DNA from 3 places in the Nocardia sp. NPDC051756 genome. Region 3 is predicted to be linked to each of the others. Evidence: riboswitches for the same ligand, from Rfam matches in the RefSeq annotation. Region 3 holds a riboswitch; each other region holds the start of a gene.
The links. Region 3 has a riboswitch for cobalamin ahead of AB0M22_RS22275 (methylenetetrahydrofolate reductase). Riboswitches for the same ligand answer to the same signal wherever they lie in the genome.
Positions count from the first base shown of each region.

Region 1: another riboswitch for cobalamin. It lies ahead of metE (5-methyltetrahydropteroyltriglutamate--homocysteine S-methyltransferase); the one in region 3 lies ahead of AB0M22_RS22275 (methylenetetrahydrofolate reductase).
Region 2: another riboswitch for cobalamin. It lies ahead of AB0M22_RS41370 (CbtB-domain containing protein); the one in region 3 lies ahead of AB0M22_RS22275 (methylenetetrahydrofolate reductase).

Region 1 covers NZ_JBFAYV010000001.1:641,663-651,903, forward strand. Annotated here, with positions in the region: gene sigJ (RNA polymerase sigma factor SigJ) at 1-534, shown strand, start outside; gene AB0M22_RS03070 (LLM class flavin-dependent oxidoreductase) at 596-1,534, shown strand; gene AB0M22_RS03075 (short-chain fatty acyl-CoA regulator family protein) at 1,541-2,962, opposite strand; gene AB0M22_RS03080 (DUF1737 domain-containing protein) at 3,133-3,306, opposite strand; gene AB0M22_RS03085 (limonene-1,2-epoxide hydrolase family protein) at 3,442-3,819, shown strand; gene metE (5-methyltetrahydropteroyltriglutamate--homocysteine S-methyltransferase) at 4,220-6,487, opposite strand; cobalamin riboswitch at 6,661-6,800, opposite strand; gene AB0M22_RS03095 (glycosyltransferase family A protein) at 7,100-7,975, shown strand; gene AB0M22_RS03100 (pyruvate carboxylase) at 8,091-10,241, shown strand, end outside.
Region 2 covers NZ_JBFAYV010000015.1:5,583-15,823, forward strand. Annotated here, with positions in the region: gene AB0M22_RS41310 (hypothetical protein) at 1-216, opposite strand, end outside; gene AB0M22_RS41315 (vWA domain-containing protein) at 339-986, shown strand; gene AB0M22_RS41320 (response regulator transcription factor) at 987-1,655, opposite strand; gene AB0M22_RS41325 (histidine kinase) at 1,665-3,017, opposite strand; gene AB0M22_RS41330 (ABC transporter ATP-binding protein) at 3,272-4,174, shown strand; gene AB0M22_RS41335 (ABC transporter permease) at 4,171-5,022, shown strand; gene AB0M22_RS41340 (helix-turn-helix domain-containing protein) at 5,067-5,669, opposite strand; gene AB0M22_RS41345 (NAD(P)H-dependent oxidoreductase) at 5,781-6,428, shown strand; gene AB0M22_RS41350 (multidrug efflux SMR transporter) at 6,430-6,750, shown strand; gene AB0M22_RS41355 (OsmC family peroxiredoxin) at 6,909-7,349, shown strand; gene AB0M22_RS41360 (hypothetical protein) at 7,411-7,902, opposite strand; gene AB0M22_RS41365 (CbtA family protein) at 7,938-8,756, opposite strand; gene AB0M22_RS41370 (CbtB-domain containing protein) at 8,747-8,941, opposite strand; cobalamin riboswitch at 9,003-9,158, opposite strand; gene mhuD (mycobilin-forming heme oxygenase MhuD) at 9,237-9,551, opposite strand; gene AB0M22_RS41380 (alpha/beta hydrolase) at 9,645-10,241, shown strand, end outside.
Region 3 covers NZ_JBFAYV010000005.1:548-10,788, reverse strand. Annotated here, with positions in the region: gene AB0M22_RS22310 (hypothetical protein) at 1-416, shown strand, start outside; gene AB0M22_RS22305 (hypothetical protein) at 409-2,958, shown strand; gene AB0M22_RS22300 (ESX secretion-associated protein EspG) at 2,955-3,767, shown strand; gene AB0M22_RS22295 (hypothetical protein) at 3,797-4,105, shown strand; gene AB0M22_RS22290 (MarR family transcriptional regulator) at 4,112-4,534, opposite strand; gene AB0M22_RS22285 (MFS transporter) at 4,661-6,088, shown strand; gene AB0M22_RS22280 (NADP-dependent oxidoreductase) at 6,180-7,181, shown strand; gene AB0M22_RS22275 (methylenetetrahydrofolate reductase) at 7,315-8,316, opposite strand; cobalamin riboswitch at 8,451-8,686, opposite strand; gene AB0M22_RS22270 (helix-turn-helix transcriptional regulator) at 8,915-9,802, shown strand; gene AB0M22_RS22265 (DUF899 family protein) at 9,807-10,241, opposite strand, start outside.

The DNA.
Region 1 (10,241 bases), on a different contig from region 3:
CTCGAGCGCGCGGTGTTCGTGCTGCACGACGTGTTCGGCTATCCGCACGCCGACATCGCCGACATGCTCGGCCGCAGCACCGCCGCGATCCGGCAGCTCGCGCATCGTGCGCGCGAACACGTCCATGCCCGCAGGCCGCGGCATCAGGCCGACCCGTTGGTGCAGCGGAAGGTGACCGAGAAGTTCCTGGCCGCTCAGCTCGGCGGCGACCTGGCCGGGCTGCTCGCGCTGCTGGCACCGGACGTGACGTTCTGGACCGACGGCGGCGGCAAGCTGCGGGCGGCGCTGCGCCCGATCCACGGCGTGGACAAGGTGGTCCGGCTGATCACCAGTCCCGTTGTGCTCGGCGATATCTCGGAGATGACCGTCCGCTACCGGTGGGTCAACGGCGATCCGTCGGCGGTGGTGTTCACCGGCGACGCGCCGCTCGCGGTCGTGGTGCTCGACATCGATCCGGAGACGGAGCGGATCCGCGGCATCTACGCCGTGGCCAACCCGGACAAGCTCGCCAGGATCGACGCCGACTTGCCCTAGGGGGCTGTCGATTACCTGTCGGGTAATCGACACGGTTCACCCTGCGCGCGACGATCGACGGATGATCGAGGTCGGAATTCTGTTGCCGAGCCGGGAAACCGCGATGACCGGGCAGCACGACGCGGCGAGTCTGGTGCGGCTCGCGACGCTCGCCGAAGACGCCGGATTCGACTCCGTGTGGACCGGTGATTCGCCGTTGGCGCGCACCAGGGTTGATCCGCTCACCCTGCTCGCCGCGGTCGTCGCCGCCACCTCGCGGATCCGAGTTGGCACCGCGGCCTGGACCGCCACGCTGCGGCATCCGGTGCTCGGCGCGCACGCGGCCGCCACCGTCGATCAACTCGGCTCGGGCAGGCTGGTTCTCGGGCTCGGTGCGGGATTTCCGTTGTCGGAGAGCCGGGCCGAGTTCGAGGCGATCGGCGTCCCGTTCGACGAGCGGGTCGGGCGCTTGGACGAGACGGTGCGCATCTGGCGCGCGGCCTGGGCCGGTGAACCTGATTTCGACGGGAAGTATTGGCAGATAGCGGATCTGGCGCGGGCACTGCCGGCCTCGACGCCGGGCGGGCCACCGCTCTGGTTGGCGGGCAGTGACACACCGAAGGTGCTGACGCGGGTCGCGCGCCACTATGACGGTTGGCTGCCCTACCTCCCGGACCCTGCCGCATATGCCCGTGCGTGGCAGGCGATTCAGCAGCAGACGACCCGTGCGGTGACTCCCGCGATGTACGCGACGATCGTGCTCGACACCGACGCCGCACGGGCGCAAGCCGAGCTGGAAGGTTATGTGCGCCAGTACTACCGCCGATCACTGGCGGAAATGTCCACCATCCAAGCCTATTTCGGCGGCACCGCGGAAGACTGCGCCGACTGGCTGACCCGTTACCTCGACGCGGGCGCCACCCACCTCATCCTGCGGCTCGGTTCGTTGGACGTGCTTCGCCAACTCGACCTGGTCGCCGAGAAAGTGCTGCCCGCGTTGCGATCCCGCGTCGCGGCCTGACTCCGATCAGTGCCCGACCCGCGGATAAGGCAGATCGGTGCTGGTGTTCTCGGTGACCGCGAGCGGACTGCCGATGTGTGGAAACGCGCGCTGCGGACAGGCCGCCCGCTCACACACCTTGCACCCCGCGCCGATCTGCACCGCCGTCGTCGGATCGTCGAGCTGAAGTCCGGACGAATACACCAGCCGGTCCGCGTATTCGATGTCGCAGCCCAGCCCGATCGCGAAGTTCTTTGTCGCGGTGCCGAACCCGTGCGGCGCGGTCATCGCGGTGCGCGCGATCCACAGGTAGCGCCGCCCGTCCGGCATCTCCGCGATCTGCGGCAGGATCCGGCCGGGATGCGCGAACGCCTCGTGCACCACCCACAGCGGACAGCTGCCGCCGACCCGGGAGAAGTGAAAGGCGGTGGCGGACTGCCGCTTCGAGATGTTGCCCGCGCGATCGGTGCGGACGAAGAAGAACGGCACCCCGCGCTGCCCCTGCCGTTGCAGGGTGCTCAGCCGGTGGCAGATGGTTTCGAAGCCGACCTCGAAGCGCAGCGCGAGCAGGTCGATGTCGTAGTGCAGTTCCTCGGCCGAGCGCAGGAACCGCCCGTACGGCAGGACCAGCGCGCCGGCGAAGTAGTTGGCCAGCCCGACCCGGGCCAGCGTGCGGGATTCGCCGGTGAGCGAGGGGCTTTCGGCGAGCACCCCGTCCAGCTCGGTCCCGTACAGCAGGAACGCCAGGGTGGTGGCGATCTGAAAGGCGCGCTGCCCCGGGCGAAGTCGCCGGGCCAGGGTCAGGGTGCGGCTGTCCGGATCGTATTGGCGTTTCGGGATGGACGGATCGGCGCCGTCGCCGCGGACCAGCACGGTGACCCCGGCGCGTTCCTCGGCGACCCGGGCGAGCTGGCGGTCCAGCGAGCCGATGGTCAGCCCGGACTGCTCGAACAGCTGCTCGGCGGCGATATCCAGCTGCGGGATGTGATTGTGATGGTCGTAGAAGAAGTCGCGCACGTCCTCGTACGGCATGGGCAGGCCGGGCGCGCCGGTCGGTGCGGACACCCGGGCGGAGAGCAGGTCGAGCTGGTCGGTGGCGGCGCGCAGCCGGCGATGCATCGCGACGACGATCCGGGCCACGTCGGGTTGCCTGGTCGCCAGTTCCTCCACCTCGGTCAGTGGCGCGGTGTGCCCGCCCGCGGCGTCGATCAGCACCTCGTGCAGGTCGGACACGAGGCGGGCGTCGGAGTCCGCGGCGAAGAACTGGACGTCGAGGTCGAAGGTGGAGTTCAGTTTCAGCAGCACCGGGATGGTGAGCGGCCGCTGATCGCGTTCCAGCTGGTTGAGATAGCTGGGTGACAGATCAAGCGACTTGGCCAGCGCCGCCTGGGTGAGTCTGCGTTCCTCGCGCAACCGCCGAAGGCGCGCGCCCGCATACATCTTCCGCACGGAAAGATCGTAGCTCCGGCCCTTCGCAATCATCGCAATATGCGTACTTATTTTGCCTGGAAATATGCTGCAGCAAGGTATTTTGCGGGATCTCCCAGCTGCGTAGCGTGCGAAGAGGGTTACCGTCCAGTTCGGGCGGGCGTGTCGAAGAAACGCATCCTGCGCAGCCGCTACTCGTCGTCCAGGATCACTGCCTGTGCCGCGATCACGTTGGTGCCGTTGAAGGTAACCGAAGGGGAGCCGTGCAGTCGATAGCCCTGCTCGAGCAGTCCGCTGATCCGCTCGCAGAACGAAGCATCGTCGACGCCGGTGATCAAGCGATAACGCAGAGGGTGGTCGTTCATGCCGCCAGCCTAGAACGCGGGTGCGACAGTTCCTGAAGCCCAAAGGGTTCCGAACCGAGCAATTGCTTGGTTGAATCGGGAGGGCGTTGCGCACAACGCGGTTCGCCCGCCCGGCAGCAGAAAGTGAGCCCGCCCATGCCGACTCCTGACGAACTCGTCCGCGATATGTGCCGCAGTTGGTCCGATCCGGATCCCGACCGCATCGCCGCCTTCTTCGCCGAAGACGCTGTGTATCACAACATTCCGATGGAACCGGTGGTCGGCCGCACCGCCATCCGCGACTTCCTCACCGGCTTCCTGACTACCTTCGAGGGCGTCGACTTCGATATCCATCACCAGATCGCCTCCGGCAACGTGGTGATGAACGAACGCACCGACACGTTGCGCACCGCGGGCAAGGCCATTCCGCTCCCGGTCACCGGCGTCTTCGAGGTGGCCGACGGCGCCATCGTCGCCTGGCGCGACTACTTCGACATGGCGGCCATCAACCGCGCCTTCAACCTGGCGGAGTGACCGGCCACCCCCGGGAAATCCGTGGCAACTGGTCGGAACCGAATCGCGGCGGCACGCGTCGAAGGTGGATAGGGGCGATTCATGGAGTGGTTTCACCAGGTGCGAGGAGGGGTTGGCATGGATCGGTGCCCGGGGTGTCACACGGCGTGGCGACGAGGGATGAGTGTCAGGTCGCGGCAGCAGCCGGTCAAGCGGGGCGCGGAGCCGTGCGAGCGGTACACGTCACGGCGGCAGCAGGTGCCCCGATCCGAACCCGAGCCGGGCTGACGGCGAGGGCGCTTGGGGTAGTGCGGGTTTCGTGACCCGGCGGGAGGTGCCCGCCGAGTGCACACGATCCGCGGCTCGGCACCTCCGCCAGGGCGAGGAGGAGGTGCCGAGCGTCAGCGAACGGCCGAGACGATCAGCGCACGGCGGTCGCGGCGGCGACCATGTTGCGCAGTGACGCCTCCACCTCGGCTTGCCCGCGGGTCTTCAGACCGCAGTCCGGGTTGACCCACAGCCGTTCGGCGGGAACGGCTTTCAGCGCCGCGCGCAGCGAGGTGGTGATCTCCTCCACGCTGGGCACCCGCGGCGAGTGGATGTCGTAGACACCCGGCCCGACGCCGAGGTCGAAGCCCGCCGCGTTGAGGTCGTCGAGCACCTCCATCCGCGAACGGGCCGCCTCGATCGAGGTCACGTCGGCGTCCAGCCCGGCGATCGCGTCGATCACCTCGCCGAACTCCGAGTAGCACAGGTGGGTGTGCACCTGGGTGGCATCCGAGACGCCGGAGGTGGCGACCCGGAACGACTGCACCGACCAGTCGAGGTAGGCCTGCTGATCGGCCTTGCGCAGCGGAAGCAGCTCGCGCAGCGCCGGCTCGTCGACCTGGATGATCCGGATGCCCGCGGCCTGCAGGTCCACCGTCTCGTCCCGGATGGCCAGCGCGACCTGCCGCGCCGAGTCGCCGAGCGGCTGATCGTCGCGGACGAACGACCAGGCCAGGATGGTGACCGGCCCGGTGAGCATGCCCTTGACCGGCTTGTCGGTCAGCGACTGGGCGTAGCTGCTCCAGTCGACGGTCATCGGCGTCGGCCGCTTGACGTCGCCGAACAGGATCGGCGGCCGCACGCAGCGCGAACCGTAGGACTGCACCCAGCCCAGCTCGGTGGCGGCGAAGCCGTCGAGCTGTTCGGCGAAGTACTGCACCATGTCGTTGCGCTCGGGCTCGCCGTGCACCAGCACGTCCAGGCCCAGCTTCTCTTGCAGCGCAATCACATCGGCGACCTCGGCGCGCATCCGGCGGACGTACTCCGCCTCGTCGATCTCGCCCTTGGTGAACGCGGCCCTGGCCAGCCGGATGGCCGAGGTCTGCGGGTAGGAGCCGATGGTGGTGGTCGGCAGCGTCGGCAGCTGGAGCCGTTCCTGCTGCAACACCCGGCGCTCGTCGGCGGGGGCGCGCCGGATCGCGTCCGGGCCGAGCGCCGCCAGCTTGTCCCGCACCTGCGCGTCGTTCAGTCGCGGGTCGCTGTGCCGGGTCGCCAATGCCGCACGGGTGTCGGCCAATTCGGCGCCGATCGCCTCGGTGCCCGCGGCCAGCGCGGTGGCCAGCAGCCGGACCTCGGCCACCTTCTCGGTGCCGAACGCCAGCCACGAGCGCAGCCGCTCGTCCAGCTTGGTCTCCGCGGCCAGCGTGTACGGCACGTGCAGCAGCGAGCAAGAGGTCGAAACCGCCACCGACGCAGCCGAACCCAGCAGCGTGCCCAGGGTGGACAGCACGGCGTCGAGGTCGGCGCGCCAGACGTTGCGCCCGTCGACCACGCCCGCCACCAGCAGCTTGCTCGCCAGCGCTGGCACCCCGGCCACATCGGAAACGGTGGTGCCGGAGGTGAAGTCGAGCGCGATGCCCTCGATGTCGGTGCCCGCCAACGCGGTCAGCGCGGCATCGGTGTGGCCGAAGTAGGTCGCCACCACGATCGCCGGCCGCTCGGACGCCGCGGACAGCTCCGTGTAAGTGCTTCGCACCAGGGCGAGTTCGTCGTCGGTGAGGTCGGTGACCAGCACCGGCTCATCGATCTGCACCCAGCCGACGCCGGCCTCGGCCAGCTGCCCGAGCAGGTCGCGGTAGAGCGGAACCAGCTCGGCGAGCCGGTCCAGCGGCGCGCCGCCGGTGGCCTTGGCCAGCTCGAGGAAGGTGATCGGGCCGACCACCACCGGGCGAGCGGGCGCGCCGAGCGCCAGCGCCTCGCGCACCTCGTCGAGCAGTTTCTCCGGGTTCAGCGCGAACACGGTGTCCTGGTCGATTTCCGGGACCAGGTAGTGGTAGTTGGTGTCGAACCACTTGGTCATCTCCAGCGGTTCGACCGTCTCGTTGCCGCGCGCGGCGGCGAAATACCGGTCCAGCGGATCGGCGATCCCGGCCACCCGCGGCGGCAGCGCGCCGAGCAGCAGGGCGGTGTCGAGCACCTGGTCGTAGTACGAGAAGGTGCCGACCGGGATCGAATCCAGGCCTGCGGCAAGTAATTCGGTGATCTGGGCGTGGCGCAGGTCGCGCGCGACAGTATGGAGCTGCTCGGCGTCGATCTTGCCTGCCCAGTAGGCCTCGGTGGCCCGCTTGAGCTCACGCCGCGGTCCGACCCTAGGTAGCCCGAGAACCGTTGCGGTGAACGGTGTCTGATTTACAACAGTCACGTTGTCTCTCCAGTGCTGGTGTCGTGGGCCGTCGCCATACGGGCCACGCGGCTACCGGAGACAGGTCAGGAGATTCCGACAACAGAGCCCCGACGCATCACGTACTGGTAGAACCGCGCGCCCAGATCCACGAGGCGGTGGCCGTCGGATACGGCGTACCCGACACGGCTGGCAGGTCTTCGGACTCACAGGCACCGGCCTCTCGGCCGACCTACTGGCCGTCGCTTCCCGGGCCTTGCACCCAGTGCGTGTGACGGCGGTCGTTCCTGCTTACCGCTGCGGGACAGTCCCGGATTCCCACCGGGTTCCCTCTCGCCCGACCGCCCTTTCGGGGCGGCCGAACTCGGCTCCGCGACACGACGACGGGGCTCCATCTCGTACGCGCGCGGTGAACCAGCTGCACCCACCAGCATAGGGGGCGCGACGGGTGCGTGGTGGGGCCGGGCGGAGAAGTCGGCGAAGGCCGATCGGCTCGGCGCCGCTGTTTGGTCATCTGTCCAAGTCTGTGAGGAAGCCCACGGAAGTTCGGTGTGGCCCGAATTTCCTATTTATGTCTAAGGTTGTCTTCCTCGGGGGAGGGCTCCGGCGTGGGGATCGATAGCAGGAGTGCTTGTGGTAACTGAACGGTCGGTATCGATCGTCATTCCAACGTACATCGGGACGGCCGAGGGCCGTGACCTCCTGGATGTGCAACTCGACGCCTTGACACGTCAAGATTATCGGGGTGAATTCGACGTTTTAATAGCCGACAACGGCTCACCTGTCGATGTGCAGGCTCATATTGAAAGCCACGCGGCGAGGGATCGGCTGGGACTCCGATATGTTGACGCGTCAGGTACCTCGGGTGCCGCGTTTGCACGAAATGTCGGAGCCGGGCAGGCAACCGGTGAGACGTTGCTGTTCTGTGATCACGACGACCGCGCGCACCCGAATTGGATCAGCCGCATGGTCGGATTCCTGGACGAGGGCTACGACCTCACTTGTTCTGCGATCGAGGGCGATTCGCTCAACGCGGAGCACCCGCGGCACGTCGCCAACATCCCGGCGCCTGACCAATTCCAGCCACCTGGCGTTTATGCGCCTGTGATCGTCGGGACGAGCATGGCGTGCCGTGCCGAGGTCTATCGTAAGCTCGGCGGACAAGATGTCAGCTACGCTGCAAACGAGGATCTGGAATTCGGCTGGCGCGCGCATCGTGAGGGGTACCGGCTCGGCTATCTCGCCGAGGCGCTCGTCGCCTATCGGTATCGCCAGGGCTTCCGGCCCGGCTATCGGCAAGGCCGTAGCAGAGGAATCGGTCTGGCGCGGCTGCATGCCGAATTTCCGAAGAATGGTTTACCCGAGATTCATCTGCCGGAAGTTATGTTACGGATGATTCGGCTTCCTTTTACCCGCGGATTAGTTCCGGAGGAACGCGGATTGATGATCGGCCTCGCGGTCGGTCAGTTCCGCGGCGGGCTCCGGTATCGCACGATGCACTGGATCTGAGGATGTGACGGCCCGATGAACGGATCTTCGCAACGCTGCTAGACCGCGTTGTGAAGATGCTTGCGAAGGGGCCTTCCGTGTCTGTGAGGGCGGTGGGTCCGGGTACCTTAGGCCAATGTTCACGAAAGTCTTGGTAGCCAACCGCGGCGAGATCGCCATCAGGGCCTTTCGCGCGGCCTACGAACTCGGCGTGGGGACGGTCGCCGTCTTCCCGTACGAGGACCGCAACTCGGTCCATCGGACGAAGGCCGCCGAGTCCTACCAGATCGGCGAGGAGGGGCACCCGGTCCGGGCGTACCTGTCGATCGACGCGATCATCGACGCGGCCAAGTCCGCGGGCGCCGACGCCGTCTACCCGGGATACGGCTTCCTGTCCGAGAATCCGGATCTGGCGGCTGCCTGCGCCCGCGAGGGCATCACCTTCATCGGTCCGTCCGCCGAGGTGCTCGAGCTCGCGGGCAACAAGGCGCGCGCGATCGCGGCGGCCAAGGCGGCCGGGCTGCCGGTGCTGCGCTCCAGCGCGCCGTCCGCCGACGTGGACGAGTTGCTCGCCGCGTCGCACGAGCTGGACTATCCGATCTTCGTCAAGGCGGTGGCCGGCGGTGGCGGGCGCGGCATGCGCCGGGTCGCCGACGCCGAGCACCTGCGCGAGTCCATCGAGGCCGCGTCGCGCGAGGCCGAGTCGGCGTTCGGCGATCCGACCGTCTTCCTCGAGCAGGCCGTGGTGAACCCGCGCCACATCGAGGTGCAGATCCTGGCCGATCAGCACGGCAACGTGATGCACCTGTTCGAGCGCGACTGCTCGGTGCAGCGCAGGCACCAGAAGGTGATCGAGCTCGCGCCCGCGCCGAACCTGGATCCCGAACTGCGCGAACGCATCTGCGCCGACGCCGTGGCCTTCGCCAAGGAGATCGGTTACAGCTGCGCGGGCACCGTCGAGTTCCTGCTCGACGAGCGCGGCAACCACGTCTTCATCGAGATGAACCCGCGCATCCAGGTCGAGCACACGGTGACCGAGGAGATCACCGACGTCGATCTGGTGCAGTCGCAGCTGCGCATCGCGGCGGGGGAGACCCTCGAACAGCTCGGCCTCAGCCAGGACACGGTCAGCATCCGCGGCGCCGCGATGCAGTGCCGGATCACCACCGAGGACCCGAACAACGGCTTCCGCCCCGACACCGGCCGGATCACCGCCTACCGCACGCCCGGCGGCGCGGGCATCCGCCTGGACGGCGGGGCCAACCTCGGCGCGGAGATCGGCGCCTACTTCGATTCGATGCTGGTGAAGCTCACCTGCCGCGGGCGCGACTTTCCCGCCGCGGTCTCGCGGGCCCAGCGCGCGCTGGCGGAGTTCCGAATTCGCGGTGTCACCACCAACATTCCGTTCCTGCTAGCGGTGCTCGACGATCCGGACTTCCGGGCCGGGCGGGTCACCACGTCGTTCATCGACGAGCGGCCGGAGCTGCTCAACCAGCGCGGTTCGGCGGACCGCGGGACCAAGATCCTCACGTATCTGGCCGATGTCACGGTGAACAAGCCGCATGGGGAGCGGCCGACGACGGTGTATCCGCATGACAAGCTGCCGGCGATCGATCTGTCGGTGGCTCCGCCGCACGGTTCGCGGCAGCGGTTGTTGCAGCTCGGGCCCGAGGGTTTCGCGCAGGCGTTGCGGGCGCAGAAGGCGGTGGGGGTCACGGACACGACGTTCCGTGACGCGCATCAGTCGTTGTTGGCGACTCGGGTGCGGACCAATGGCCTGCTCGGTGTTGCCGGACACGTCGCGCGGATGACGCCGGAGTTGTTGTCGATCGAGGCGTGGGGTGGCGCGACTTACGATGTGGCGCTGCGGTTCCTGTACGAGGACCCGTGGGAGCGGTTGGCGGCGTTGCGCGAAGCGGTGCCGAACATCTGTTTGCAGATGCTGCTGCGTGGCCGGAACACGGTGGGCTACACGCCGTATCCGGAGCAGGTGACGCGGGCGTTCGTGTCCGAGGCGACCGCTACCGGGATCGATATCTTCCGAATCTTCGACGCGCTCAACAACGTTGATCAGATGCGGCCGGCGATCGATGCGGTACGCGAAACCGGTACCGCCATCGCCGAAGTCGCGATGAGCTACACCGGGGACCTGGCCAACCCGGACGAAACCCTTTACACCCTGGACTATTACCTCAAGCTCGCCGAGCAGATGGTCGATGCCGGTGCGCACATCCTCGCCATCAAGGACATGGCCGGACTCCTGCGTGCCCCCGCGGCCGCCAAACTG
Region 2 (10,241 bases), on a different contig from region 3:
CTGGTCCTCGGTGATCTCGCCGCGGGCGAAGGCGGTGCGCAGCGCGCCGACGCCGCTGTCCCGGCCGATGAACCGGCGCCGCGCGAAGAACGCCAGGGTGAGGAAGGTGATCCAGAACAGCAGCGGGAAGATCCAGAAGAACGGCCAGGGGTGCCAGCCGCCGTCGTAATGGTCGGCGAGGAAGGCGATCGCCTCGGGTTGCGTGGAAATGTTCATGCCGAAAGCCTGCGCCGTAGACCCACCCCGGGGCATCGGTCGCGCGGCGCTGCTCGACGTACGCCGCGGCGCGTATACCGGGGTACGTTGGATGGGGTTCATCGAACCGACCGGGGGTGCTCATGACCAATCCAGATCTGACCCTGATAGCCGTACTGCTCGACCGTTCCGGGTCGATGCAGTCGATCAAATCCGATACCGAGGGCGGATTCAGCGCCTTCATCGACGAGCAGCGCAAGGTGCCGAAGACGATCGAGGTGACGCTGGCGCGCTTCGACACCGAATACGAATGCGTCTACGCGAACCGTCCGCTCGCCCAGGTGCCGCCGCTCGACCTGCAACCGCGCGGCATGACCGCGCTCTACGACGCGGTGGGCCGGCTGGTCACCGACGTCGGTGCGGAACTCACGAAGCGACCGGAGGCCGAACGACCGGGCACGGTCATCGTCGTCGTGCTCACCGACGGACACGAGAATTCCAGCCGGGAGTGGTCGCACACCGCGGTGAAATCGCTGATCACCCAGCAGCAGGACGTCTACAACTGGAACTTCCTGTTCCTCGGCGCGAACATGGACGCGGTCGCGATCGGCGCCCAGATGGGCTTCGACCCGAACAACTCGATCACCTATGCCGCTGCGCCGCAGGGTGTTTCGGGAGTGTTCCGGGCGGCGTCGGCCAGCTCGGCGCGACTCCAGACCGCGCGACCAGGCGCGCCGCGCCGCGGATTCACCGACGCCGAGCGCGAACAGGCGAATCCGGGCAGCGCGTAGCTACTGCCAGCCCGGGCGCACCACGCCGGATTCGTAGGCCATGACGACCAATTGGGTGCGGTCGCGGGCGCCGAGCTTCATCAGGATCCGGCTGACGTGCGTGCGGGCGGTGGCCGGGCTCATGAACAGCCGCTCGCCGATCTCGGCGTTGGTGAGTCCCTCGGCGACCAGCACCAGCACCTCGCGCTCGCGGTCGGTGAGCTCGGAAAGCGTTGCGGGCGGCGGTGTCTTGGCGTGCGCGGAGAATTCGGCGATCAGGCGGCGGGTGACGCCGGGGGAGAGCAGCGCGTCGCCGGCCGCGACCACCCGCACGGCGCGCACCAGGTCGGCCGGTTCGGTGTGCTTGACCAGGAACCCGGTCGCGCCGGAGCGCATCGCCTCGAAGACGTACTCGTCGAGCTCGAAGGTGGTCAGCACGACCACCTTCACCTCGGCCAGCTCGGCGTCCTCGGCGATCATCCTGGTCGCGGCGAGGCCGTCGAGGATCGGCATCCGGATGTCCATCAGCACCACGTCCGGCGTGAGGCTGCGGGTCATCCGCACGGCCTGTTCGCCGTTGTCCGCCTCGCCGACCACCTCGATGCCGTCCTGGGCCTCCAGCAGCGCCACGAAGCCGCCGCGCACCAGCGCCTGATCGTCGGCCACCAGGACCCGGATATCCGTCACGATGCCTCCTACCTACTGCGCCCCCGGCGCGCTGGACTGCTGCGCCTTGTCGCCGGGCCGGATCTGCCGCACATTGTCGGGGCGGGCGGTGTCCTCGGCGCGGCTCGGCGCGGGCCTGCGCTCGCTCGGTTCCATCGGCCGCAACGGCAGTCGCGCGGCGACCCGGAAGCCGCCGCTCGGGCGCGGTCCCGCGGTGAGTGCGCCGCCGAGGGCGTGAGTGCGCTCGCGCATGCCGATGATGCCGTTGCCGCCGCTGGTGCCGGTCCGGGTGACCGGTGCGGTCGGGCGGGCGTTGTCGACGGTGATGTCGACCGATTGCGCCGCGTAACGCACGCTCACCGTGGCTTCCGCGCCCGGCGCGTGCCGGACCACGTTGGTCAGCGACTCCTGGATGATCCGCGCGGCCGCCACGTCGATCACGCTCGGCAACTGCTGCGGTTCACCGATGATCTTGGTGCTCACCGCCAATCCGGCCGCGCGGGCGCGCTGGAGCAGGGTGTCCAGGTCGCCGATGCTCGGTGCGGGGTTGCGCGGCGCCGCCGGTCGCGCCTCGGGTTCGGCGGATTCGCCGCCGGCCCTGCTCGATTCGTCGTCGGCCGAAACCCGTTCGGCGCCGGTGGAATTGCGTCCGCTCCAGCCGCGCGGGCGACGCCGGCTCGGCGCGGTCTGCTCGACATCGGTGAATTCGTCTTCGGCACTGGCGGATTCGCCCGCGACGTTGCCGCCGGTGCGGATCGAGTGCAGCAACGTGTGTACCTCGGCGAGCGCGTCCCGGCTGGCGGTCTTGATCGCGTCCAGCGCGCTGGCGGCCTGCTCCGGCTTCTTGTCGAACAGCTCCAGCGCCACCGAGGACTGCACGTTGATCAGCGAAAGGCTGTGCGCCAGTACGTCGTGCAGCTCGCGCGCGATGGCCAGGCGCTCCTCGCTGGCCCGCCGTTCCCGCTGCGCCTCCTCGTCGCGGCGCGCGGCCTCGGCGCGTTGCCTGCGCGCCTGCAACACGGCCTTGCGCTGCCGAATGCCCTCCACCACGCACAGCAGCACGGTGAGCCAGGCCATCAGCGCGAAGATCTGCCACACGTTGGCGCCGCGGCCGAACAGCTCGGGCACCGGCCAGACCAGCACGAGATAGCCGATCGGCACGAGCGGGTAAGTCCACCAGCGGGATCCGGAGCTCGCGGCGGTCAGGAAGGCGATCACCAAGGAGAAGAAGATCGGCCCGTATCCGTAGCCGAGCGCCAGGTAGGCGACGCACGCGGTGAGCGCGACCAGCAGCACCGGCACCGGCCGGGCTCGTCGCCAGATCAACGCCACCGGACCGGCGAGTAGTAGCAGGTAGCCGAGGACGTCGAGCGAATTGTCGCCCATCCTCTGATTCGCGAATGTGCCGCCGACGATCTGCAATGCGGCGACCACCAGCGCCACACCCCAGTCCCATCCGAGCGAGCCTCGACTCGATATCCCTGCACTCACCCACAGCAGCCTATTCGGCTTCGCCGCGGATCGGCGTCCGCCTCGCTACGTATTGCTCAGGTAAGGCCGGAGCGTAGTGCGCCTGACGTATGCCGAACGTCGCCGCGCGACGGATGTGGCGGACCGGGCAGGCAGCGGATTCTCGGTGCATGACAGATTCGATCGTGGTCACCCGAGGGTTGACCAAACGCTACGGCGCGCACACCGCCGTCGACGCCGTGAGCATGAGCGTCGCGGCCGGTGAGATCTACGGGTTCCTCGGTCCGAACGGCGCGGGCAAGACGACCACGCTGCGCATGCTGGTCGGGCTCATCCGCCCCAGCGACGGCAGCGCGACGGTGGCCGGGCACGCGCCGGGCGATCCGGCGGTGGTCCGCCGGATCGGCGTGCTCATCGAGGGACCTGGCTTCTATCCGTACCTGTCCGGCCGCGACAACCTGCGCGTGCTCGCGAAGTACCGCGGCATCGGCAACGCCGAGGTCGAGCAGGCACTGGACCGGGTCGGCCTGGCGAACCGGGCCGACGACAAATTCCGCACCTACTCGCTCGGCATGAAGCAGCGGCTCGGCGTCGGCGCCGCCCTGCTCGGCCGGCCGGACCTGCTCATCCTGGACGAGCCGACCAATGGCCTCGACCCGCAGGGCATGGCCGAAATGCGGGAACTGATCACCGCTCTCGCCGCCGACGGGCACACCGTGCTGCTGTCCAGCCACATGCTCAGCGAGGTGCAGGAGATCTGCGATCGGGTCGGCGTGATCTCGCAGGGCAAGCTGCTGGTCGAGTCGACCGTGGCCGAATTGCGCGGCGCCTCCTCGCTTTTGCTGCGGGCCGAACCCTTGGAGGTCGCGTTCCCCGCGGTGCGCGAGGTGGTCGGCGAGCGGGCCGCGATGCTGACCTCGAGCGGCATCCGGATCGAGGCGGGCAACGGCACCGCGCCCGCGGTGGCCCGGGCGGTCGTCGCGGCCGGCGCCGATCTGCTGGAACTGCGGATCGACGAAAAGTCCCTGGAAGAAGTGTTTTTCGAAATGACTCAGCTGGAAGTGGCGAAATGACCATCAAAGACCTGTTGGCGAGCACGAAGGCGGAGGCGCTGCGGCTGCGCAAGTGGCCGGCGTTCTGGATCATCCTCGGCACCTGGATCCTGCTGAACCTCACCTTCTCCTATCTGTTCAACTATCTCGCCTACACCTCGGGCGAGTCCGGCCGGATGTCGAACGGCCTGCCGAAAGACGCGCTGCTGCACCAGATGCTGCCCGCGGCGGTGCCGGAGGTGTTCACCCAGGGCATGGCGATGTTCGGCGGCGCGCTGATGCTGGTGCTCGGCGCGCTGACCACGGGCAGCGGATATGGCTGGGGCACTTGGAAAACCGTGTTCACCCAGGGGCCGTCGCGGATCAGCGCGGTGGGCGGCGTGCTGGTGAGCCTGGTGGTCGTGGTGGTCGGGCTGGTGCTCACCGCGTTCGTCGTCGACATCGGGGTGGCCTCGCTGATCGGCGCGACCCAGTCGCAGACGCTGGCGCTGCCGTCACTTCAGCAGTCGGCGCTCGGAATCCTCACGGGGATCGCGATTCTCGGCATGTGGACGTTGGCGGGCGCGTTGATCGGCACCATCGCGCGCGGTCCGGCGCTGGCCGTCGGGCTCGGCCTGGTGTGGGTGCTGGTGGTGGAGAACCTGCTGCGCGGGGTGGCGTCGATCTTCGCGCCGATCGCGGTGATCACCGACCACCTGCCCGGCACCGCCGCCGGTTCCATGGCGGGGGCGATGCGGACGGTCGGCGCAGGGACGCCCGGCGTGCTCGACATCCTGTCCCGCACCGAGTCGCTGATCATGCTCGGGAGCTATATCGCGCTCTTCGTGGCGGGCACCGTGTGGCTGATGCGCCGGCGCGATCTGGCGTGAGCGATCGGTGCTGAAAGCCGTTGGTGGACAACCACCGACGGCTTTCAGTGCGTCGTGCCCAGGACCGAATGGGCCAGGTCGCGTAGCGCCTCGGCGATCTGTGCCGAGGTCAGCCCGCGACCGCGCTGCTGCTGATAGACCTCGGCCCCCAGCGGCGCGAGCAACGGATCGACGAGGGCGTCCGGTTCCCGAATGCCGCCCGCCAGCAACAACGCTCGCACGTGAGCGAACCAGAACCCGTACGAACCCGTCGCGAACCGGGCCCCGCCGATCTCCGCGCCGAGCACCAAATCGGCGTGCGCGTCCAGCAATTCGACCATCGCGGCGTAGAACGCGGCCAGCCGTTGCGCGGGCGGCGCACCGGGGCCGAGCGGCGGGTCGCCGCCGATCAGCTGCGCCTGCAAGGCCCGTTCGTGTTCGTCGAGCAGGGCGACGGCGATCGAATTCGTGTCCGGGTAGCGGCGATAGAGCGTGCCGCGGCCGACGCCTGCCGCCTTGGCGATGTCGTCCATCGTCACGGTGCGCGGGTCGCGGCTCGCGAACAGTTCGGCGGCCGCGGCGAGCACCTTGGCCCGGTTGCGCGCCGCGTCCGCGCGCTCCGGCGGGGCGGCCGCTTGCCCGCTGAGCAGATCCGTGTGCCTGTTCATGCCGCTGACTGTACCCGAGTTCGGAGATAAGTGGACAACGTGTCCAGTTGTCGATACAGTCGATCCCGTCAGTAAGTGGACGCAATGTCCAGTTCATTCGAGAGGTTCGTCATGACAACGTTGCTGCACCTGGACGCGAGCGCCCGTACCCGTTCGATCAGCCGCGAGGTGAGCGCCGTCTTCGCCGACGCATGGCGCGCGGAGAACCCGGACGGCCGCTACCGCTACCGCGACCTGGCGGCCGAGCCGGTGCCGTTCATCGACGAGGCGTGGACCGAGCTGTGCGACGCGGTGCTCGCGCAGGCCACCACGGATCTGGACCGCCTCGGTGAGCTGGTGCGCACGCCGGAGCAGGCCGCGGCCTGGGCGATCGTCGAACCGCTGCTGGCCGAGGTGCTGGCCGCGGACGTCATCCTGATCGGCACCCCGATGTACAACTACTCGATTCCGGCCGCGCTCAAGGCCTGGCTGGATCAGGTGACGTTCCCGCGAATGTCGCTGGGGCACCGTCGTTTCGTCGTCGTGACCGCGCGCGGCGGCGCGTACGGACCGGGTGCGCCGAAGGCGGCGTTCGACTATCAGGAGCGGTTCCTGCGCGACTTCTTCGCGGGCCATTTCGCCGTCCACGACACGGTTTTCATCAATGCCGAGCTGGCCAACGCCCGGCAGGATCCCGCGCTGGCGCACCTGCGCGACAAGCACGACGAGTCCTACGCGCTCGCCCTCGAAACCGCGCGCGGTCTCGCGAAGGAGTACTGAGATGAACTGGGTCGTCCTCGGCATCGCCGGCTTGGTCGAGATCGTCTGGTCGCAGAGCATCAAACCGACGGAGAACTTCACCCGCCTGTGGCCGACCGTGCTCTGCTTCGTGCTCGGCGTCACCGCGGTGTATCTGCTGTCCAGGGCCATGCAGACGCTGCCGGTCGGTACCGCGTACGCGATCTTCACCGGCATCGGCGCGGTCGGCGCCATCGGCCTCGGCATCGTGTTCAACAAGGATCCGCTCAGCGCGGGGCGGGTGTTCGCGCTGTCGTTGATCATTGGTGGCATCGTGCTGGCCCGGCTCACCAATCCCGAGTGACCCGATGCGGCAACGCTTTTCGTGTGTGGCGGCGGGGTGTCGACCTCGCCCGCCATGCCGCCGACGTTGCTAATACAGCGCTCTAGTCTGACCCCGAGACGTGCGGAGGTCGGCTGGCTAAGCTCGGGCTGCATCCAATACTCAGCGAAAGGACCGTGATGCCTACACGTACCGCGCGTACTGCTTGGACCGGCACTCTGCAGGAGGGGTCGGGACAGGTCGAGCTGGCCAGCTCCGGCGTCGGCAAGTACGACGTGTCGTTCCCGAAGCGTTCGGCCGACGACGCCGACGGCACCACCAGCCCGGAGGAGCTCATCGCGGCGGCGCACTCGTCCTGCTACGCGATGGCGCTCTCCGCGCAGATCGGCAATGCCGGCGGCACCCCGGAGAGCCTGGATGTCAGCGCCGACGTGACCCTCGGCCCGGACCCGGCCGGCGGCTTCCGGATCAGCGGCATCAAGCTGACCGTGCGCGGCAAGGTCTCCGGCATCGACGCCGACGCGTTCGCCGCCGCGGCCGAGGCCGCCAAGGCCGGCTGCCCGGTCAGCAAGGCCCTGGCCGGCGTCGACCACATCCTGCTGGACGCGGCCCTCGCGTAGTTGCTTGGTTCCCCGCACATCCGCTCGGGTGTGCGGGGAGCCATGTGCTTGCGCGAAATGCTCAGGCCCGGCGGAAGAATCGGCGGGCGGCCGGGTGATACATCGCGGGGACGGCGATCAGCACCGCCACCACGTGGATGGTGCGGAACAGGCCGATCACCACGGACTCGACGGTGAGGTGGGCGAACAGGTCGCCGAACTTGTCCGCGGACAGCAGCGCCGCCAGCGGTTCGACGATCAGCGACAGCAGGCCGATCACGCCGATGCCGAAGGTCAGCAGGAGCCGAGCCCAGCGGGCGCCGTGCGTCATCCGGATCGCGACGACGAGTACGACCAGGTAGATCCCCAGTCGCACAGCGAGTCCGGTGACCAGCCCGGCCACGTCGACCTCGTCGCGTTCCAGCAGCAGCGCGGCCTGCTCGATGGCCTCGGCGACGCCGGCGAGCAGCGCGACGACCAGGCCGACGAAGGCGACGAGGACGGCGCGCGGTGGTTGCGTGGGAGCGCCCGTACGCAGCGGTGCGGGCCAAAGAGAAAGGGCAGTGCCGGTCATGACACCGACACTGCCCTTCGTCTCCTGGATGCGGATCAGCCCGCGGTAGCGATCGACTCTCGTACCGGAGTATCACTGCGCGTGGCGAATTCGCTGAGCGCGGCGAAGCCGAGGGCCAGGCAGGCCCACAGCGTCGCGGTCTCACCGAGCGAGGCCGCCCGGAACTGCCACAGCAACGCGGCCGGGAAGTCCGCCTTCACCTCGTTGACGCCGGGCAGCAGGACGTAGCCGACGATGGTGACCAGAACGAACGCGGCCACCCCGCCGATCAGCCGCAGGGTGCTCAGCTGACCGCGCAGCACCTTGTAGACGTACACGCCGATGCCGACGGCCGCCAGGCCGAGCAGCACCGCCGCCAGCCAGAGCAGGGTGCGCTGATTGATCGTCTCCGGATCACCGACCGCGGGTGGATTGGCCGGGTACTTGAAGAACGGCACCGCCACGATCGCGGCCCAGCCACCCAGCCCGAGGGCCAGCGCCAGCTTCGGCCCGGACAGCGTGCTGTAGCGGCGGGCGAAGTTCGCGACCGCGGCGAAGATCGCGCCGAGCGCGAGACCGGCCAGGCCGAGGGCGAGGAACTGTCCCGCCTGCTGCCCGGTGCGGCTCACCAATGGTTCTTCCTCGTCGCCGTGCGAATGTCCGCCGCTCGCCTCCGCTTCCGCGCCGGGCGCATGCGCCGCGGCGGCGGAATTGGCTTCCTCGATGGCGATGGCGGCATTGATCTTCGGTTCCCCGACGAAGAAGCCGACCGACGCGGCCAGCAGACCCGCGATGAGACCGGCCAGCAGACCCCGCAGCAGCAGAGTCTTCAGCGAACCGGTCAGAGGGACAGCAGGGGATGGATTCAATGGCACGGAAGCCCCAGCAGGTGGCGTCCGTCATGCATCAACTCGTGCAGGTACATCCCGCTGCGCGAGATGACGCCCTGATCGAAGCCGACCAGGTACAGCGTGAGCAGTGCGAGTAGAACGACACCGACTGTGACGAGCACAGTGGCCAGAGTTTCGTTTGCCCGGCTCGGCGAATGCGCGATAGCCATGTGTCCTCCTAGGGATGCGCGAGGTCGGACCTTCGTCCCTCCACAGCGCTTTCAGCGTCCCGTCGAATGAGTGCGAAGATGCCGGTGTCTGGCTTTCCGGCACCCAGGGACTCGGTGCATGGAACACAGTGGCGCGACCGCTCCGGAATGTCACCGGATTACCGCATCACCCTCGCGTTATGTCATTCGAACTGTGACACCCGGAGGCACCCGACGTCAACACGACCAGCACGGTCGCGCCCCGGCGTCGGGCGAGTCGCCGGGCAGGTCGGCCCGCCCGGCGATGGTCGAAAGGTCAGCCCGCGGGCTTGGCGGTCACGTCCAGCACGACCTCGAATTCCAGCAGCGACGCACCGGTGGACACCGGCTTCTGCCGCTCGCCCGCGTGCGCCTCGCGCGCCGGGCCGTCCCGCCACGCGGTGAACGACTCTTCCGAATCCCACTGGGTGACAACGAAGTACCGGTTGTCCCCGGCGACCGGCCGGAGCAGCTGGAAACCGAGGAAACCCGGCGAGCCCTCCACCGCGTGCGCCCGGTGGGCGAACCGCTTCTCCAGCTCGGGGCCCGCGCCCTCGGGAACCTCGATCGCGTTGATCTTCACAACAGCCATGCGCTCGACAATACGACCCGCGAGCGACTGCCCGGTATGGGCCGTATCGGGGGTTGTGCGCAGCTGTCGGCCCGGCCCGGCAGAATCAGCGGGGTGTTGCATGACGAAGGCGGAGCGGGCGTACCGATCCTGCTGTTGCACGGACTGATGGGCAGCGCCCGGACCTGGCACGACCAGCTGGACTGGCTGCGCGACTACGGCCACGTCTACACCTTCGACGCGGCCGGGCACGGCAGGCCGGCCCCGGACGAGCTGACCACCGAGGCGTTCGTCGCCGATCTGGCCGCCGCGACCGCGGGCATCACCGAACCGATGGTGGTGATCGGGCATTCGATGGGCGCACTGCACGGCTGGGTGTTCGCCGCGGCGCACCCCGATCGGGTGCGGGCGCTGGTGATCGAGGACATCGCCCCGGATTTCACCGGCCGGACGGCGACGGACTGGGCGGCGATGATCGAGGCGTGGCCGCAGCCGTTTCCGGACGCGAACGCGGTGCTGAAGTTCTTCGGGCCGGTCGCCGGGCGGTACTTCCTGAACTCGTTCGCGCACGGGCCGGACGGATACCGGCTGCACGGGTCGGTCGCGACGTTCCGCGACATCTCCGAGGAGTGGGGGAGTCGCGACTTCTGGCCGCAGTGGCACGCCATCCGGGTGCCCGCGCTGCTGCTCGAGGGCGAGCACACGATCACC
Region 3 (10,241 bases):
CGGCGCCGTTGACCGGAAACCATGCCGAGGACGGGCAACCGTCGGGCACGCCGTCGTCCATGCCAGGGCGAATGCCTGTCTCCGCGCCACCGGACGGGCACAACTCCGCCGCACCAACAGCACCCGCCATGGCGCCCCCCGCGCCCGCGGCCTCGCGAACCGGAACATCGTCCGGCGCTGTTGCCGGTGCCAAGAAGAAAAAACAGTCACGGCGAGAGCGCAAGAAGGACGACGCGCCTCGGAAACTGCCGACATCGGTGTTGCTGCCACCGCCGGACGAGGCGCGCGAGCCGCGCGCCGGAACCGGCGATTCGACCGATGTCCCGTTCACGTTAGGGGCCTCGATCGCCACGGTCGAGCCGGTCATCGAGAAGCGAACTATCACAGAGACCACGAGGAGCACGACGGATGGCTGACGACGGCAAGGGCTCGAAGATCGACGACACGTCCCAGGCCAGTCGCGACGATTGGCACGATTTGCGCGGCAATGCCGACAATGAACAATTGAAGGCCAACACGCTCAAAACCGATCCGCTGGTATTCGCGCTGTGTGCGCAGGCCTGCCACGATATGGTCGGGAAGGCTCAATGGTATCGGGAATTCATCCAATCCGAATCCATGGACAATTTGAAGCAGTTTTCCGATGAAATAGGTGGTCAGGAGCTGACTCGTCGGTTCAATGAGAAGGCCACTGATGTCAGGGAACGATTGGACCTCTTGCGCTGGACCATGGAGGACATGGGGGACACGTTCATCAGGGCATGCAAACAATACTTGTCAGCCGACGAGGTCAGCAAGGCCGGGTTCGACAAGATCGGCGACCTGCAGACTGTCGCACCCATAGGTCCGAACGTGCCCAAACCGGTGAACGGCGACCCGCCCGGCCATGGCGAGCACCCGCCCGTCCCGGAGGCGCCGCCCGGCCCGGACAATGGGAGCCCGATCAAGGTAACGAGCGCCGACGGATGGAGTTTCGACCGATTCCACCAATTCCGGCTGGCTCTGGAAGGCAGCGATCATGTGGCGAATAATGCCGGAGAAAAATACGGTTGGCTGGCTGAAAAACTCAGAACCGATCTCCTGGATCTGAACAGCAAACTCGGCAAGGTAAAAAAGGAGATGTGGAGCGGTCAAGGCGCAGATCGTGCGATGGAGGCGATCAATCGATTTACCGAAGGGTCGCTCAATTTCGCCAAGGCTCTGGACTATCTGAGCGCGGACTTGATTTACTGCTCTAAATGGATTTACGCCATGTATAATGACACGCCTGGGCAGACGGCGGCCTATTCGAATGACTGCAAAGAGTCGGACTGGCTCAAAGGCTATCGCGAGACATACAAGGCCGTTTATGAACCGGGTATCGCCGGCGCGGTGAACGTGATGCCGCAGATTGTCATGACCGGCACCGTTCCTCAGCCGCCCCCCGCGGAAAACAAGAACGGTAATGGCGACGGGAAAGGCGATGGTGACGCGAAGGCGGTGGATCACGATTTCTACCGTCCTGCGAACATGCGCGTGTTGACCGATCAGAACAATCCTGATTATAAGTCGGAGCACCAGCATGGTTCCGACGAGCGCCGGAATGAGGCCAACGGCAACGCGAATAACTCGAGCAATGGCGGTGGAAACAATCAAGGTAGTGGTAACAGTGGTGGTAGTGGCAACAGCGGTGGTGGCGGCAACAGCGGTGGCAGTGGCAACGGCGGTGGCATAGAAAAGAACGGCCCGAACTACAAAGCCGGCTATCAAGACCCCAACAACCAGGGCCTCGGTCAAAACAAGGCCGGTAACAGCGGCAACGGTTCGAGCGGCGGCTCCGGCTCGAATGGTGGAGGTGACGGCAACGGGTCGGGTTACACCGGCTCCAAGGCCCGAGTTCCCGAACCCGAATACGGCGGTGGCTCCGGGCCCGGCAATGGGTCGGGCAACGGGTCAGGTTCGGAAGGCAAGGGTGGCAGTGGTTCGCAGAGTGGTGGTGGTTCGCAGGGTGGCGGCGGTTCGCAGAGTGGTGGCGGAAAAGAGGGTGGCGGCGGTTCGCCGGGCGGCGGCAATCCGAACCCGCCGGGTCAGCAGGGCCCGCTGGGATCACCGCAGGAACTGCTCAACAAGCTGCTGCGCGGCGAGAATCCGCTGAAGAACCTGAGCCCGGAGGCCCTGCGCAAGATCGGCGGAGACCTGCTCGGCGGACTGAGTCCGGAACTGCTGAAGAACATGACCCCGGAGGGTTTGCAGAAGCTCACCTCCGACCTGTTGCAGGGGCTGAGCCCGGACCAGCTGAAGAAGCTCGGCTCGGACATCCTCGGCGGCCTCACCCCGGAAGGGCTGAAGAACCTCGGCCCGGACGTGCTGAAGAATGTCGACCCGGAAATCCTGCGGAACCTGAGCCCGGAAACAATGCGCGCATTGGGCCAGACCATGGCGCAGACGCCGGGCGGCGCCGATCTGATCAAGCTGTTGACCGACGGAATAAACGGGTTCACCAAGACGATCGGCGACGTCGTCAAGAGCGGCACCGAAATGCTGGCCGGTCTGGCGAATACCGGGGCGCTCGGCATTCCGGGCCTCGGCGAATTGCAGCACACGGCATTGCCGATCGACAGCCCGTTCGCGAAGGATCTCGCGGCTGCCGTGCGCAGCGCCGGTGGCGGTGCGGGCATTCCGGGCCCGGGCGGTGGTGCGCCGCACTCGCAGCTCACCGCCCAGACCGCACCGTTCGAGGCATCGAAGTTGTTCCCGCGGGCGGCGATGCAGAACGAAGTCGCGGCCCAGCAGTCCCAGCATCAGATGGTTCAGCCAGGCTCGCAGTCCGGCATGCCGATGGGGCCCGGTCCGGGGCCCGGCGGCGCGCAGGGCGCGGGCGCAGAATACAAGCGGCCCAAGTATCTCGACTCGGAGACACACCTGGATGAGGGCCTCGGGCCGGACATCAAGCGGGTGCGGCCGGTGATCGAGCCGTGACGCTGCAGTGGAAGTTCACCTCGCTCGAATTTCTCGTGCTGTGCGAGCACTATCGCGCCGGCTCGTTGCCGCGGCCGTTGCTGTTCCAGAGCGACGAGGAGGTGATGTCCGACGACTTGGAGCGACGAAAGCGCTTGGTATGGGAGGAGCTGCAGCCCAGGCTGGACAGCTCGTTCGCGGGCATGGTCCATGTCTTGCGCGCCCCCGAACTGTATGTGCTGCTGCAGAGTTGGGACGAGCGGGAAAGAAGAACCAACCGGGACAAGGTGCTCCGTGTGCATGTCGCCCGGGCAGGTGCGCTGGCGTTCGTCTTCGAACAGGTACCAGGGGAACTCACCTTCGATTCACCGATGGTCGTCGTGACCGAATGCGATCCGCGGGCACTGGCCGTCGCGGTGGTGCAGGCGATGCCGGAGGTGGAAGCCGGTCGGCTGCCGGATATTCCGATCGTGACCGACCCGGCCGAGCACATCGCGCCGAGCTGGGGTACCAACTCGGTGTGGGACGACGTCGAGTCCCGGCCGGTGTATCGGACTCAGCGGTTCTTCGAGCAGCGTGCCGATCTGACCGGAGTGATCACGGTCGCGCAGGGCCGATCGAAGTTCGGCCCGCGCGGAATGCACGAGACGACGTTGCTGTGGCGGGACGTGGCCGACGACGGGCGATACGTGATGACGCTGGACGATTCGCCCGTCGCCGTCGCCACCAGCAGGCAGCAGTTGGTCTATCGGATCCACCGGGATATCGAGCACCTGCTGCAGCGCATCGAATCGCACTGGGAGGACGGGCGTCCCGAGGATCGGTTCTGAGTTCGGATCGGGAGAGTCAGGAGATTGTCATGGCGGCAGAACGTCGTATCCAAGTGGACACCGCGCGGTTGCGGCAGGCGGCGGAGCAGATGGACGAGGTCGGTACGGAGACAAAGGAAATCATCACGAACTTGCGGAATACCATTCAGGCGCAGGGGTTTCCGTGGGGTCGAGACGACTACGGCGACAAGTTCGCCAAAGGCGGAAAGGGCTATAGCACTTCCGAGACGAACCTGCTGGCCGGCGGCGACAACATGGCGGATTCGGCGGGCAAGTTCGCCACGGGGATGCGCGACGCCGCGGACACGATGGACAAAATGGACGACCGCGCACGGTAGTCCCACCTAGCGTTTCGGCTCTAGGAGTTCGGCCAGCGTGTCGGTGTCGCGCAGGTAGCGCTCGTAAGGAAAGCCGGCCGCGAGCAAGGCATCACGTAGTTCGTCTTGGAGCGGCTTACCACTGGTGTGGAAGGCGTCGCGGCCGGCTTCGGTGGTGCTGACCAGTCGCCGTCGCCCGTGCTCGGGGTCGGGGTCGACCTGGATGAGTCCGGCTGCTTCCAATGGGCGCAGGGCCCGGCTGATCGCCGGATCGGACACCGACAGCGCCTGTGCCAGCTGGTGCTGGGTCATCGGCCCGCTCTCTTCCACCGTGCCGAGCAGCCGCATCTGGCGGTAACTCAACCCGCCCGAGCTGGTCACCCGCCGCCGTGTGGCCTCGCCGAGCAGGAACACCACGCGATGCAACAAGTCGCCGAGCCCGTCATCCATGGTGCGATCGTACCAGTCTTGTCTGGTTAATATTAACCACGCAACGATCTGCGCTGATCGTTGGGCTTGTGCTGGTCTGCGGAGCGTCGCCCGTGGATCGGTCCGCCATCGCCCTAGCCTGAGGCGATGGCCGTGCTGACTCCGCGCGAACGTCCGAGGCGTTGGTCGCTCGACGACATCGTCGTCACCGATCCGCCGATCATCCGCCGGGCGATCGGCGCGGCGAGCATCGGTAACATCACCGAGTGGTACGACTTCGGCGTCTACGCCTATTTCGAGCCCACGATCAAGGAAGTGTTCTTCTCCCATCTGGGCGACACCGCGGGCACGATCGCCACCTTCGGGCTGTTCGCGGTGGCGTTCCTGGTCCGCCCGTTCGGCGGGATGTTCTTCGGCCCGCTGGCCGACCGGATCGGCCGCAACCGGGTGCTGGCGACCACGATGATCCTGATGGCGCTCGGCACCTTCGCCATCGGCTGCATCCCGGACCAGAACGCGATCGGCATCTGGGCGCCGATGCTGCTGCTGTGCGCGCGGTTGTTGCAGGGCTTCTCCACCGGCGGCGAATACGGCAACGCCATGACCTTCATCGCCGAGTACGCGCCGGACCGGCGGCGCGGATTCCTCGGCAGCTGGCTGGAATTCGGCACGTTCACCGGTTATCTGCTGGGCGCGCTGATCGTCACGCTCGCCGACGCCACCCTGAGCCACGACCAGTTGCTGGCGTGGGGCTGGCGGTTGCCGTTCTTCGTCGCGCTGCCGCTCGGTCTCGTCGGCGTCTACCTGCGCATGCGCCTGGCCGACACCCCGGCCTTCGCCGCGCTGGAGAAGGAATCCGAGGAGCGGGAGAAGTCGAACAAGACCGGCGACGAGGCCAAGATCCTGGCGAAGCTGTGGCCCTACGTCCTGGTCTGCATGGGTCTGGTCGTGGTCTGGAACGTGCCCAACTACATGCTGACCTCCTACATGCCGACCTATATCACCTCGACGGTGCCCGACGCGACCGGCGGCGGGGTGTCCTCGTCGACCTCGCAGTGGTTGCAGATCGGGGTGATGGTCGTTGCGCTGCTGACCATTCCGGTGATCGGGCTGATCTCCGATCGGATCGGCCGCAAGCCGATCATCTGGACCGGCATCGCGGGACTGATCGTGCTCGCGTTCCCGATGGTGCTGCTGGTCCGTACGGACAATGCGTTCGCCGTCTTCGTGGGCCTGCTGATGATGGGACTGACGCTGATCTGCTTCAGCGCGACGATGCCGTCCACCCTGCCGTCGCTGTTCCCGACGAAGGTGCGCGGCGCGGGTCTGTCGGTGGCGTTCAACGTCGCGGTCTCGCTCTTCGCGGGCACCACCTCGGTAGTGGTCGGCGCACTCGTCGGCGTAACCGGCGACTTGAACTGGCCCGCTTACTATTTGATCATCGCCGGCGTAGTGGGCGCGGTATCGGTCTACTTCCTACAGGAACCCAACGGCAGGCACATGTGGGGTTCGGCGCCCGCCGCGCAGTCCGAGGAGGAGGCAGTGGAGTTCGTCGGTGCGCAGAAGCCGTCGTAGGCGGTCTGAATCCTTGCTCTCGCGAAGCTGAATCGCCGGTGTCGTTCGCCACTAGAGTGAGCAGCATTTCACTTTCAGCGAAGGAGCGTGTGTGACGACGACTCAGCAGGTGCGGCTCGCGAAGCGTCCGCAGGGGCTGCCCGATGCGGAGACGTGGAGCGTGGTCAGCGAGGAGCTGCCGGGGGTGGGGGCGGGCGAGATTCTGGTGAAGGTGGAGCTGATCTCGATCGATCCGGCGATGCGTGGCTGGCTCAACGATGTGCGGTCGTATCTTCCGCCGGTCGGGATCGGTGAGGTGATGCGGGCGTTGGATATCGGGACCGTCGTCGAGTCCAGCCATCCTGATTATTCGGTGGGCGAGACGGTCAGCGGCACATTCGGTGTCACCGAGTACGCGATCAGTGATGGCAGCGGCGTGCAGCGGGTCGATCTTTCGGTCGCGTCGGCGGCGACCTGGCTTGGCGCGCTCGGAATCACCGGTATGACAGCCTATTTCGGGTTGATCGATGTCGGAAAGGTGCAGGCGGGGGAGACCGTGCTGATTTCCGCGGCGGCCGGCGCGGTGGGCAGTGTCGCCGGGCAGATCGCAAAGGCGGTGGGCGCCACGGTGATCGGGATCGCGGGCGGTCCGGAGAAGTGCCGGATGCTCACCGAGGAGTTCGGCTTCGACCTGGCGATCGATTACCGCAGCGAGAACGTGCTGCGGCGGCTGCGCGAACTCGCGCCCGGTGGCGTCGACGTGTTCTTCGACAATGTCGGCGGGGAGATACTCGATGCCGCGCTGGCCAACCTGCGCAAGGGCGCGCGGGTCGTGATCAGCGGGGCGATCGCGTCCTACAACGCGGCCAAGCCGCCGCCCGGCCCGTCCCGCTATATGTCGCTGCTGGTCTTCCGGGCGTCCATGACCGGGTTCGTCGTATTCGACTACGCCGACCGCTACGGCGAGGCCATCGCCCAGATCTCGAACTGGCTGGCCGAGGGCAAGATCAAGCCCCGCGAACATATCGTCGAAGGCGGCGTCGCCCAGTTCGGCACAACGCTCGAGATGCTGTTCACCGGTGCGAACACCGGCAAGCTGTTGTTAGCCATCTGAGCACACCTGCCCGCGAATTCGATTGAGCGGCTGGACAACACCGCCACCCTCGATCACCCGCGCGAACGCAGTAACGCGCGGGTGATCGAGCATCAGCGACTCGACCGGGCAGGCCCGTCGACGGGGTGCGGCGTCAGGCGCTGAGCGGCGCGGCGGTGACCGCGTAGCCGAGGTTGGTGAGGACCTCGTTGGTCGCCTTGGCGAAGTTGAGGGTGATGAAGTGCAGGCAGGGGGCGCCTTCGTCGATGAGGTGCTGGGCCATCTCGGTGGCGATCTCGATGCCGGCCGCGCGGACGGCGGCGCGGTTTTCCTCGGGGCCGGTGCCTGCCGCGGTGCGCAGTCGCCGCATGATCGACGCGGGCAGCGCGCGGCCGCTGAGTTCCTCGGCGCGCGCGATGGTGCGCATCGAGGTGATGGGCATCAGCTCCGGGATGATCGGTTTCGCGCCCTGCTCGGCGTCGGTGGCCGCGAGGCGATCGCGCAGGCGCAGATAGTGATCCACCTCGAAGAACATCTGGGTGATCGAATAGTCCGCTCCGGCACGGAGTTTCGCGGCCAGGAACGCGGCGTCGGTGTCCAGGTCGGGGGAGTGGTGGTGCCCCTGCGGGAAGGACGCGACCCCGACGTTGAAGTCGCCGAGATCCCGCACGATCCGCACCAGTTCCTCGGCGTACTCGACACCGTCGGGATGTTTGTGCCACTCGCCGAGCGGATCGCCGGGCGGATCACCCCGCAGCACGAGAATATTGCGGATGCCGCAGTCGGCGTAGGAACCGACCAACGCGCGCAACTCGGCGATGCTGTGCCCGACCGCCGTCAGATGCGCGACCGGCAGCAACGTGGTCTGCTGCGCCAGCTGTCCGGTGATCCGGGCGGTGCGGTCCTTGGTCGAACCACCCGCGCCGTAGGTCATCGAGACGAACGCCGGATGCATGCGCTCGAACTGCCGCACCGTGCGCCACAGCCGCGCCTCGCCTGCGGTGTCGCGCGGCGGATTGAACTCCACCGAGAACGGCACCCGCGGCCCCGAGTGGATGCGCAGGCTCTCGACGACCGAAGGGACGCCGGGGACTGCCGGTGTGATTCGAGCAGGGAGCCCGTGATTCGGACGGTCACGCCCAGGGATGGAATGCATGGATGTACTCCAGGTCAGCGGCCAGTGGCCGCCGCCAATAACGAGCCGGACGCTGAGGAGCCCACGAAGCATCAATCCCGTGCCCGGGTCTACTCGGCGTACGCCCGATCCACGAGGCGACGACCGCCGGATACGGTGTACCCGGCACAATCGGCAGGTCTTCGGACTCATGGGCATCGACCCGGTTTCGGGTCGGCTCCGGCGTTTCGGCCGAGGCTGGTCCTACCGGTCGTCGCTTCCCAGGCGGTACGCCCAGTGCTCAGGACGACGGTCGTTCCCATTCACCGCTGCGGGACAGTCCCGGAGTTGCACCGGGTTCCCTCTCACCGGTCACACGCTGACGCGCGCGACCAGTTCGACGCCATCGTGCGGTCAGGGGCTCCTCGACTCCGCCTCCGGCGAACCAGTTGTACCCGCGAATATAGCGAAGTCCTGGGGGATCACCAAGCAGCGGCGACGGCCGTGGCGCGGTGACGTGTCCTGATTGCGCCACGGGACGCGTTGCGGCGGGCACGATATCATCTGGTGGGCGCGGTGTGGTCCGGGACCGAGACGGGCGCGATACCGCTGATGATTTTCGGGAAGCGGGGTAGAGGTCATGGTCGCAGAACCGGTTCGGATCGACGGGATCGACTCGCGGGTCGCGGAGCGCGGCCCGACCGCGTTGCGCATCGCGGTCGGCGGGCAACTGCGCAAGCTGCGCGAAGCGAAGGGCATCACGCCGGCGGCGGCCGGGGATCACATCCGTGGTTCGCACGCCAAGATCAGTCGGCTCGAACTCGGGCGGACCGGGTACAAGGATCGCGACATCCTGGACCTGCTGACCCTGTACGGCGTCACCGAGCCGGATCAGCGCGAAATGTTCCTGGACTTGGCGCGCAAGGCCAACGAGCCCGGTTGGTGGCATCACTACAACGACCTGCTGCCCCCTTGGTTCGAGACCTACCTCGGCCTGGAGGGCGCCGCGCAGTCGATCAGAACCTTTGAGGGACAACTGGTTCCGGGGTTGTTGCAGACCGAGGACTACACCCACGCGGTCATCGACGTCAGCCATCAGAGCGCGGAGGCGGCGCGACGGGTGGAGCTGCGCGCGAAGCGTCAGGAGATCCTCGAGCTGCCCGGCGGACCGACGTTGTGGGCGGTGCTGGACGAGGCCGTGCTGCACCGGCCGATCGGCGGCAAACACGTGCTGCGCAAGCAGCTCGAGCATCTGGTGGAGGTGTCGTACAAGCCAAGTGTGACGATCCAGGTCCTGCCCTTCTCGGCCGGCGTCCATGCCGCGGCGGGCAGCTCGTTCACCCTGCTCCGCTTCGCCGAGCGCGAACTCCCCGACATCGTCTACCTGGAACAACTGACCAGCGCGTTCTATCTGGACCGCAGCGACGACCTGGAGGTCTACCGCGAGGTGATGGACCAGGTCGCCGTGCAAGCCGAACGACCGGACCAGTCACGCGCCCTGCTGATCGCGGCCGCCGAGCAGCTCTGAGCGGTCAGCCTCGGCGGTCGCGGCCGGCGTAGTGGTTTTCGGCGTACCAGTCGCCTCGGCCTGCGGGGAGTAGGTCGAGGATGTTCCAGACGGGGGAGAGTTGATCGATGCCGCGTTGGGCGTCGTCGAGGAAGTTCGCGGGCAGGGTGTAGTGGTGGCGGACCTGGTCGCCTTCGGGGGTGAAAACGCTGATCATCGGGCGCTGGTCGCCGTTGGGGCGTTCGGCGTTCAGGTCGGCGTTGAAGGTGGTGTCGTGGCTGGAGAGGATGCGCAGGCCGTCCCAGCCGCGGCGCAGTGCCCATCCGCGCAGCTTCGGCAGCGGAGCCTTGGCGATGACGGCGAAGCCGGTGCGCTGGGCCAGGTGGTGGGCGACGCCCTGGAAACCGTCGACCCACAGCGAGCACATCGGGCAGGCTTCGTCGTCGTCCGGATGGAACAT